One region of the Streptomyces sp. NPDC001927 genome, then DNA from elsewhere that is predicted to be linked to it. Evidence: riboswitches for the same ligand, from Rfam matches in the RefSeq annotation. Region 1 holds a riboswitch; the other holds the start of a gene.
The links. Region 1 has a riboswitch for cobalamin ahead of ACWCO8_RS07360 (CoA-acylating methylmalonate-semialdehyde dehydrogenase). Riboswitches for the same ligand answer to the same signal wherever they lie in the genome.
Positions count from the first base shown of each region.

Region 2: it holds a riboswitch for cobalamin, as region 1 does, so the genes downstream of both, ACWCO8_RS32650 (cobalamin biosynthesis protein) here and ACWCO8_RS07360 (CoA-acylating methylmalonate-semialdehyde dehydrogenase) in region 1, are expected to answer to the same signal.

Region 1 covers NZ_JBSFEN010000002.1:647,149-652,178, reverse strand. Annotated here, with positions in the region: gene ACWCO8_RS07365 (methylmalonyl-CoA mutase family protein) at 1-724, opposite strand, end outside; cobalamin riboswitch at 886-1,057, shown strand; gene ACWCO8_RS07360 (CoA-acylating methylmalonate-semialdehyde dehydrogenase) at 1,323-2,846, shown strand; gene ACWCO8_RS07355 (acyl-CoA dehydrogenase family protein) at 2,853-4,001, shown strand; gene ACWCO8_RS07350 (enoyl-CoA hydratase/isomerase family protein) at 3,998-5,030, shown strand, end outside.
Region 2 covers NZ_JBSFEN010000014.1:61,803-66,832, forward strand. Annotated here, with positions in the region: gene ACWCO8_RS32640 (inorganic phosphate transporter) at 33-1,298, shown strand; gene ACWCO8_RS32645 (hypothetical protein) at 1,311-1,532, shown strand; cobalamin riboswitch at 1,680-1,820, shown strand; gene ACWCO8_RS32650 (cobalamin biosynthesis protein) at 1,856-2,833, shown strand; gene ACWCO8_RS32655 (cobyric acid synthase) at 2,830-4,338, shown strand; gene ACWCO8_RS32660 (putative cobaltochelatase) at 4,547-5,030, shown strand, end outside.

The DNA.
Region 1 (5,030 bases):
CGACGCCGGTCGCGAGGGCGCACCCCAGCTCCTGCGCGGCCGAGCCGCCGGCCTCGTGGTACGGCAGCGCGTCCACGGTCAGCGCCCGCAGGCCCGGGTACTCCTCGACGCAACGCCCGGCGAGGCCGACGGCGGGGGAGAGGTCGTGGGGCCGGCCCGTGCGGGCCTCCAGGCCGAGGGGGTCGGCGCCCAGGTTGCCGCGCGCCGCCTCCGGGGCGACGCCCCGCTCCTCGTACAGTCCGAGCAGCTCGCGCGCGGCCGCCTCCACGTCCTGCCCGGCGTCGAGGACGACCGGCGCGAGGTCGAGGTAGACGCCGTCGAGAGTCCGGCCGAGGCTGCCGAGGGGGATGCCGCCCTCGCCGACGACCAGCCAGAGCGAGGTGACGCCGTTCTCCAGGTCGGCGAGGACCGTCCCGGCGTCCGCGGTGGTGTGCCGCTGGCGCACGTCCCAGCCGCCGACCGTGTTCCCCTCGGGGCGCCCGGACCGTACGAAGGGCGCGAAGCCGGGCAGGCCGGGCTCGGGGGCGGTGTCCTCGGCGGCATAGAGGGGACGGACGCGGAGCGCGTCCTCCAGGGCGGTGGACAGGGCGTCCTCGGCCGCCGGGCCCTCCACGTCCTTGCCCGACTTGCGCAGTACCCCGGCTACCAGGTGCTGCCACTGTTCACGGGACGCGTCGGGGAATTCGGCGGCGAGGGCGAGCCCGTCGTCGGGAAGGACTGTCATGCTCGGATGGTAGGACAGCTCGCTCAGATGACAGCAGTGCACACCGCTGTGACCTTGCCCTCTCCAAGCAGGTCTTGAAGCCGCGGGCGACTCCGCTCTACTAAGGGGTGTCGCAGGTTCACCCGGCCGGGGGTGGATTTACTAGGACGTCCAACTATATAGTCGCGGCGAAGGCCCGCGGTGCAGGGAAGCCGGTGTGATTCCGGCGCGGTCCCGCCACTGTGACCGGGGAGTACGCCGTCGAGCAGCACGCCACTGACGAGTGATGTCGGGAAGGCGGACGGCGCGCGCTGATCCGGGAGTCAGGATACCGGCCGCGGGATGTTCCGTGTTGTCCACGAGGATGGAGCTGACACGCATGGCACCGGTGCGCCCGCACACTCCCCGCGGATCCGGCCGACGGGCACCCGCCCGTCGAGGACCCCGTCGAGCAGGACTCCACCACCCCACGACCGTCAGGACCTGACGGCGCCTCGCCATTCGCGCTCTCGCGCCGTACACCGCCACCACCCCGCCGCACCATCACGCCCCACCGGCGTGCGCGGGTCGTGGCGGCCTCCGGCGCGCCATCCGGATCACCTGACGAGAGCAGGCACTCATGGTCCGCGCACAAGACACCACCCCCGTCCGCGAGTTGACCCACTTCATCGGCGGCAGGCACACCCCGGGAACCTCGGGCGCCTACGGCGACGTGTACGACCCCAACACCGGCCAGGTCCAGGCCCGCGTGCCCCTCGCGAACCGGGCCGAGACCGAGGCCGCCGTTGCCGACGCCGCCCGGGCGCAGCGCGACTGGGCCGCCTGGAACCCGCAGCGCCGCGCCCGGGTCCTCCTGCGCTTCCTCCAGCTCGTCGAGCAGGAGAAGGACGAGCTCGCCCGGCTGCTCTCCTCCGAGCACGGCAAGACCGTCGCCGACGCCCACGGAGACCTCCAACGCGGCCTGGAGGTCGTGGAGTTCGCCGCCGGCATCCCGCACCTCCTCAAGGGCGAGTTCACCGACAATGCCGGCACCGGCATCGACGTCCACTCGCTGCGCTCCCCGCTCGGCGTCGTCGCCGGCATCACGCCGTTCAACTTCCCCGCGATGATCCCGCTCTGGAAGGCCGCCCCCGCCCTGGCCTGCGGAAACGCCTTCATCCTCAAGCCCTCGGAGCGCGACCCCTCCGTACCGCTGCGGCTCGCCGAGCTCTTCCTGGAGGCGGGTCTTCCGGCGGGCGTCCTCAACGTCGTCAACGGCGGCAGGGTAGCCGTCGACACCCTCCTCGACGATCCCCGCGTCGCCGCCCTCGGCTTCGTCGGCTCCACCCCCGTCGCCGCGCACGTCTACGCCACCGCCGCCGCCCACGGCAAGCGCGCCCAGTGCTTCGGCGGCGCCAAGAACCACATGATCGTGATGCCGGACGCCGACCTCGACCAGGCGGTGGACGCCCTCATCGGCGCCGGGTACGGCTCGGCCGGCGAGCGGTGCATGGCCGTCTCGGTCGCCGTCCCCGTCGGCGAGGACACCGCCGACGCCCTCGTCGCCCGGCTGAAGGAGCGCATCGGCACGCTGAAGATCGGCCGGAGCGACGACCCGGACGCCGATTTCGGGCCGCTGGTCGGCCCGGACGCCGTCGACCGGGTCCGGAAGTACATCGGCATCGGGGTCGAGGAGGGAGCCGAACTCGTCGTCGACGGACGCGACTTCGTCCTTCCCGGGCACGAGGGCGGCTTCTTCGCCGGGGCCTCCCTCTTCGACCGGGTCACCCCGGACATGCGCGTGTACCAGGAGGAGATCTTCGGCCCCGTGCTCTGCGTGGTCCGCGCCGCCGATTACGAGGAGGCCCTGCGGCTGCCCAGCGAGCACCTCTACGGCAACGGCGTGGCGATCTTCACACGCGACGGCGACACCGCCCGCGACTTCACCCGGCGCGTCGACACCGGCATGGTCGGCGTCAACGTACCCATCCCGGTGCCGGTGGCGTACCACACCTTCGGCGGCTGGAAGCGGTCCGGCTTCGGCGACCTGAACCAGCACGGACCGGACGCCATCCGCTTCTACACCCGCACCAAGACCGTGACCTCGCGCTGGCCCGCCGGGCTCCGCGAGGGCGCGAGCTTCACGATCCCCACGATGGGCTGAGCGCCCATGACCACGACCCTGCTCACCGAGGACCAGCGGGCCCTGGTCGAGACCACCCTCGACTTCGCCCAGGACCACCTCGCCCCGCACGCCCTGGACTGGGACCGCGACAAGCACTTCCCCGTCGACGTCCTGCGCAAGGCCGCCGGACTCGGACTCGGCGGCGTCTACGTCCGCGAGGAGTCCGGCGGCTCCGGCCTCACCCGCTCCGACGGCGTCCTCGTCTTCGAGACCCTCGCCTCCGGCTGCCCGTCCATCGCGGGCTACCTCTCCATCCACAACATGGTCGCCTGGATGGTCGACCACTACGGCGACGACGCCCAGCGCCGCCGGTGGCTTCCGCGCCTGTGCGCCATGGACGACCTGGCCAGCTACTGCCTGACCGAGCCCGGCGCCGGATCGGACGCCGCCGCGCTCACCACCCGGGCCGTGCGCGACGGCGACCACTGGGTGCTCACCGGCGTCAAGCAGTTCATCTCCGGGGCGGGCGCCTCCCAGCTGTACCTGGTGATGGCCCGCACCGGGGGCGACGGCGCCGACGGCGTCTCCGCGTTCCTCGTCGACAAGGACGACCCCGGGCTCTCCTTCGGGCCCGACGAGCGGAAGATGGGCTGGAACGCCCAGCCCACCCGCCAGGTCGTCCTGGACGCTGTCCGGGTCCCCGCCGACCGGCTCCTCGGGGTCGAGGGCCAGGGCTTCCGCATCGCCATGAACGGCCTGAACGGCGGTCGGCTCGGCATCGCGGCCTGCTCCCTCGGCGGGGCCCGCAGCGCCCTCGACCGCAGCCTCACGCACCTCGCCGACCGGCAGGCGTTCGGGCGGCGGCTCCTCGACGCCCAGGCCCTCCGCTTCCGCCTCGCCGACATGGCGACCGAACTCACCGCCGCCCGCGCCCTGGTCCAGCAGGCCGCCCACGCCCTCGACCGCGGCGACCCCCGGGCGCCGGAGCTGTGCGCGATGGCCAAGCGGTTCGCCACCGACACCGGCTACTCCGTGGCCGACCGGGCGCTCCAACTGCACGGCGGCTACGGCTACCTCAGCGAGTACGGCATCGAGAAGATCGTCCGCGACCTGCGGGTCCACCAGATCCTGGAAGGAACCAACGAGATCATGCGCGTCATCGTGGCCCGCGGACTGACGGAGGCCTTCGAATGACCTCGACGACCTCCCCTGACGCCGCACACGCACACGTCCTGCTCCACACCACTGGCCGCATCGGCCACATCACCCTCAACCGCCCCCAGGCCCTCAACGCCCTCACCCACCCCATGGTGCGGCGGATCGACGCGGCCCTCACCGCCTGGGAGCACGACCCGGCCGTCGAGACCGTCGTCATCAGCGGCGCCGGGGAGCGCGGGCTCTGCGCGGGCGGCGACATCCGCGCCATCCACGAGGACGCCCGCGCGGGCGGCCGGGCCTCCGCCGCCTTCTGGCGCGACGAGTACCGGCTCAACGCCAGGATCGCCCGCTACCCCAAGCCGTACGTCGCCCTCATGGACGGCATCGTCATGGGCGGCGGTGTCGGGATCTCCGCGCACGGCAGCGTCCGGATCGTCACTGAACGCTCCCGGATCGCCATGCCCGAGACCGGCATCGGCTTCGTCCCGGACGTCGGCGGCACCTATCTGCTCGCCCTCGCCCCCGGCGAACTCGGCACCCACCTCGCGCTGACCGGCACGCCGGTGGGCGCCGCCGACGCCCTGCTGTGCGGCCTCGCCGACCACCACGTACCGTCCGCCGAGCTGGGCGCCCTCCTAGCCGACCTGGCCGAGCTGCCCGTACGGGACGCCCTCGCCCGCCATGTGCGGCCCGCACCGCCCGGGGTGCTCGCCGGGCGCCGGGAGTGGATCGACGCCTGCTACGCCGCCGACACCGTCGAGGAGATCGTCCACCGGCTCCTCGGCCACGGGAGCCCGGAGGCGAAGGAGGCCGCCGAGACCCTGCTCGCCAAGTCCCCGACCGCGCTCAAGGTCACCCTGGCCGCCCTGCGCCGGGCCCGGCACCTCGGCCCGCTGGAGCGGGTCCTCGACCAGGAGTACCGGATCTCCTGCGCGGCCCTGACCGGACCCGACCTGGTGGAGGGCATCCGCGCCCAGGTCGTCGACAAGGACCGCAACCCGCGCTGGCGCCCGGCCACCCTCGACGAGGTCACCGACGCCGACGTCCAGCGCTTCTTCGCCCCGC
Region 2 (5,030 bases), on a different contig from region 1:
CAGCCACTGACGTCAAACGATTGCCTGGGTAAATGGAACACATCACGCTGCTGCTCGCGATTGTGGTCGTGACAGCTCTCGTGTTCGATTTCACGAACGGTTTCCACGACACCGCCAACGCGATGGCGACGACCATCTCGACCGGTGCACTCAAGCCCAAGACCGCGGTGGCGATGTCCGCCGTGCTCAACCTGGTCGGCGCGTTCCTGTCCGTCGAGGTCGCCAAGACGATCTCCGGCGGGATCATCAACGAACAGGGCATTCGTACCGAAGTGATCTTCGCGGCGCTCGTCGGCGCCATCCTCTGGAATCTGCTGACCTGGCTCCTGGGTCTGCCGTCCAGCTCCTCCCACGCCCTCTTCGGCGGACTCATCGGCGCGGCCGTGATGTCGGCCGGCTGGTCGGCCGTCAACGGCTCGACCGTGGTCAGCAAGGTCCTGATCCCCGCGATCGCCGCGCCGCTCGTCGCCGGCCTCGCCGCGATGGCGGCCACCAAGCTGACGTACAAGATCGGCGCCAAGAAGGAGACCAAGGCCAAGGCCAAGGGCTACCGCGCCGGTCAGATCGCGTCCGCCGGTCTCGTCTCGCTCGCGCACGGCACCAACGACGCGCAGAAGACCATGGGTGTCATCACCCTCGCCCTGGTCACCGGCGGCGTCCTCGCCCCCGGCTCCAACCCTCCGATGTGGGTCATCGTCTCCGCCGGTGTCGCGATCGCGCTCGGCACCTACCTCGGCGGCTGGCGCATCATCCGCACCATGGGCAAGGGCCTCACGGACCTCCAGCCGCAGCAGGGCTTCGCCGCCCAGACCAGCGCCGCCACGGTCATCCTGGCCTCGTCGCACCTGGGCTTCTCGCTCTCCACCACCCAGTCCTGCTCCGGCGCCGTGATGGGCGCGGGCCTCGGCCGCAAGGGCGGTGTCGTCCGCTGGTCGACCGCGACCCGGATGTTCGTCGCCTGGGGTCTGACCCTGCCCGCCGCGGGCCTGGTCGGCGCCGGCGCGGAGTTCCTCACCAAGCAGGGCAGCTGGGGCGTCGCCGTCGTCGCGGTCCTCCTGATCGCCGGTTCGGCCGTCATCTGGGCGCTCTCCCGCCGCAAGCCGGTCGACCACCACAACGTCACCGCCGACGAGATCGACGGCGAGCCCGCGGGCGTCGTGACCACCGCCATCGCGGCCGTCACCCCGCCGGCCCCGGCCGGTTCGTTCGCCACCGCCGCGGACGACGACCTCAAGACCACCATCCCCTCGCCGGCCCCCACGGACCCGGCAGCCCCCGCCGCCTCGGCCGCGGTGTAAGGAACGGACACCATGAAGATCGACTGGGCAGCTCTCGGCTCCGTCTTCGGAGTCAGCCTCGTGGCGACCGTCGCCCTCGTGGGCCTCTTCACCCTCGGCATCGTCGGCCTCTCCAAGCAGGAGGAAGCCGCGGCTCAGGGAGGCTCCGCGGCCATGGCGCGCACCGGCGCGTACGCCTGCTTCGCGCTCTGCGCAGCGGCCGTCGCGTACGGCATCTATCTGATCGTCGCCTGACGACGATCCCGCGCCGCCGACCGGGCGGGTCGCACCTTCGGGTGCGGCCCGCCCGGTCGTCGTTCACGGAGGTCCGCGCCGGGCTCCCCGTGGGTTCCGTGTGGTGCTGCGCACAGTGTCCCGCCGCAGGTCAAGCGTGAGTTGACGGGTGTTCGCACACGTGGTGGACTTCCGGGGCCATTACGGCGGCAATCAGAGGAAGCCCGGTGCGAATCCGGCGCGGTCCCGCCACTGTGACCGGGGAGTCGCTCCCCGGGAGCCAGGAACTCTCGCCGCCGGTCACGTCGAGCCAGGGCGCGGACCCTGAGTGAGGACACAGCGCCATGCCCGGCCGCAGTGCTGCCCCAGGTGTATTCGCTTACGGCGCGGCCGCCGGCCTTGCCGCCGATCTGATCCTCGGCGACCCCCGCCGCGGCCACCCGGTCGCCGCGTTCGGCCGCGCCGCCGGCGCCGTCGAGAAGCTGCTCTGGCGCGACCACCGCGGGTGGGGCGCGCTGCACACCGCCGTCTGCGTGACGGGCGCCGCGGGCGCCGCCGCGCTGGCCGCCCGTACCGTACGTGACCACCCCCGCGCCTCCGCCGCGCTGACCGCCGCCGCCGTGTGGGCCGTCGTCGGCGGGACGACGCTGGGCCGGGAGGCCCGCGCGATCGGCGGCGCCCTCGCTGCCGGCGACCTGGACGTGGCCCGGGAACGGCTCCCCCATCTCTGCGGGCGCGATCCGCACTCCCTGGACGGTCCGGCGATGGCCCGCGCGGTCGTGGAGTCCGTCGCCGAGAACACCTCCGACGCCGTCGTGGGCGCCCTGGTCTGGGGCGCGGTCGCGGGCGTACCGGGCCTGGTCGCCTTCCGGGCCGTGAACACCCTGGACGCCATGGTCGGCCACCGGTCGGCGCGGTACCGGCGCTTCGGCTGGGCCTCGGCCCGGCTCGACGACGTGGCCGGCTGGCCGGGCGCCCGGCTGACGGCCGCGCTCGCGACGGTGGCCGGGGGCGATGCGCGGGGGGCGGTACGCGCCTGGAAGGCGGACGCGGCGAAGCACCCGAGCCCCAACGCGGGCCCGGTGGAGGCCTCGTTCGCGGGGGCGCTCGGGGTACGGCTCGGCGGGACGCTGTCGTACGGCGGCCGGGTGGAGCACCGGCCCGTACTGAACGGGGAGGGACGGGCCGTGGAGGTCGCGGACATCGAACGGGCGGTCCGGCTCTCGCGCCGGGTCACCGGGCTCACGCTCGCGGCCTGCGTGGGCGGACGGATCGTGGCGGGCGCGCTGAAGGCGCGTGCGGCGAAGCGGAGGGCGGCATGAGAGGCGGGGGGCTGCTGGTCGCGGGGACCACGTCCGACGCGGGCAAGAGCGTCGTCACGGCGGGCATCTGCCGCTGGCTGGTCCGGCAGGGCGTGAAGGTCGCCCCGTTCAAGGGGCAGAACATGTCCCTGAACTCCTTCGTGACCCGGGAGGGCGCGGAGATCGGCCGGGCGCAGGCCATGCAGGCGCAGGCGGCCCGGGTCGAGCCGACCGCACTGATGAACCCGGTCCTGCTGAAGCCCGGCAGCGACCGTTCCAGCCAGGTCGTCCTGATGGGCAGGCCGGTGGGCGAGTTGAGCGCGCGCGGCTACCACGGAGGGCGGCAGAAGGAGCTCTTCGAGCCGGTGATGGCGTGCCTGGAGGAGCTGCGGGGCACGTATGACGCCGTGATCTGCGAGGGGGCGGGCAGTCCGGCCGAGATCAATCTGCGCCGGACCGACATCGTGAACATGGGCATCGCGCGGGCCGCGCGGCTGCCGGTGCTCGTGGTCGGGGACATCGACCGGGGCGGGGTGTTCGCCCAGTTCTTCGGCACGACGGCGCTGCTCGCGCCCGAGGACCAGGAGCTGATCGCGGGCTACCTCGTGAACAAGTTCCGCGGCGACGTGACCCTGCTCGAGCCGGGGCTCGACATGCTGCTCGGGCTGACCGGGCGGCGGACGTACGGCGTGCTGCCGTACGCGCACGGGCTCGGCATCGACGAGGAGGACGGCCTTCGGGTCTCCCTGCGGGGCGCGGTCCGCGAGTCGGTCGTCGCGCCGCCGGTCGGCGCGGACGTGCTGCGGGTCGCGGTGTGCGCGGTGCCGCTGATGTCGAACTTCACGGACGTGGACGCGCTGGCGGCCGAACCGGGCGTCGTCGTGCGGTTCGTGGACCGGGCCGAGGAGCTGGTCGACGCGGACCTGGTGGTCGTGCCGGGCACCCGGGGCACGGTGAAGGCCCTGGCGTGGCTGCGCGAACGCGGGCTCGCGGACGCCCTGGCCCGGCGCGCGGCGGAGGGCCGGCCGGTGCTCGGCATCTGCGGCGGCTTCCAGGCGCTCGGGGAGCGGATCGAGGACGAGGTCGAGTCGAAGGCGGGCACGGTCGACGGGCTCGGGTTGCTGCCGGTACGGGTCCGGTTCGCGGCCGAGAAGACGCTCGCGCGGCCGGTCGGCGAGGCGCTCGGTGAGCGGGTGGAGGGGTACGAGATCCACCACGGGGTCGCGGAGGTGCTTGGCGGGGAGCCGTTCCTGGACGGGTGCCGGGTCGGCGCGGTCTGGGGCACCCACTGGCACGGCTCGCTGGAGAGCGACGGGTTCCGCCGGGCGTTCCTGCGGGAGGTCGCGGCGGCGGCCGGGCGGCGCTTCGTACCGGCCCCGGACACGTCGTTCGGGACGCTCCGTGAGGAGCAGCTGGACCGGCTCGGGGACCTGATCGAGGAACACGCGGACACGGACGCGCTGCTGCGCCTGATCGAGCACGGGGCGCCCGCGGGGCTGCCGTTCGTGCCGCCGGGGGCGCCGTGAGTGGGGGCCGGCCGGTGCGAGGCCGGGCGCGGCCCGGTGGGACTGCGCCCGGCCTCCGGCCGGGCTTGGGCTCCCACCCGCACCACCCGTGCGGCTTTGACAGACACCTGCGGGTGGCCCTGGTGGGCGGTGACTCGCCGTCGGCGGCCACCGGCCCGCTGAGAATTCAGACCCATCCACGAACCGAACTCGAAGAGAGGACCACCCGATGAGCACCCGGTATCCGTTCACCGCCGTCGTCGGTATGGACGACCTGCGCCTCGCGCTGCTGCTCAACGCGGTGAGTCCGGCGGTGGGTGGGGTCCTCGTGCGGGGCGAGAAGGGGACCGCCAAGTCGACCGCCGTGCGGGCGCTCGCGGACCTGCTGCCCGAGGTGCCCGTCGTCGCGGGTTGCCGGTTCAGCTGCGACCCGGGCTCGCCCGACCCCGGCTGCCCGGACGGGCCGCACGAGACCGCCCCGGCCGCCGCGCGGGCCGCGCGGATGGTCGAGCTGCCCGTCGGCGCGTCCGAGGACCGGCTCGTCGGTGCGCTCGACATCGAGCGGGCCCTCGCCGAAGGCGTGAAGGCCTTCGAGCCCGGCCTGCTGGCCGACGCGCACCGGGGGATCCTCTACGTCGACGAGGTCAACCTCCTCCACGACCACCTGATCGACCTGCTCCTCGACGCCGCCGCGATGGGCTCCTCGTACGTCG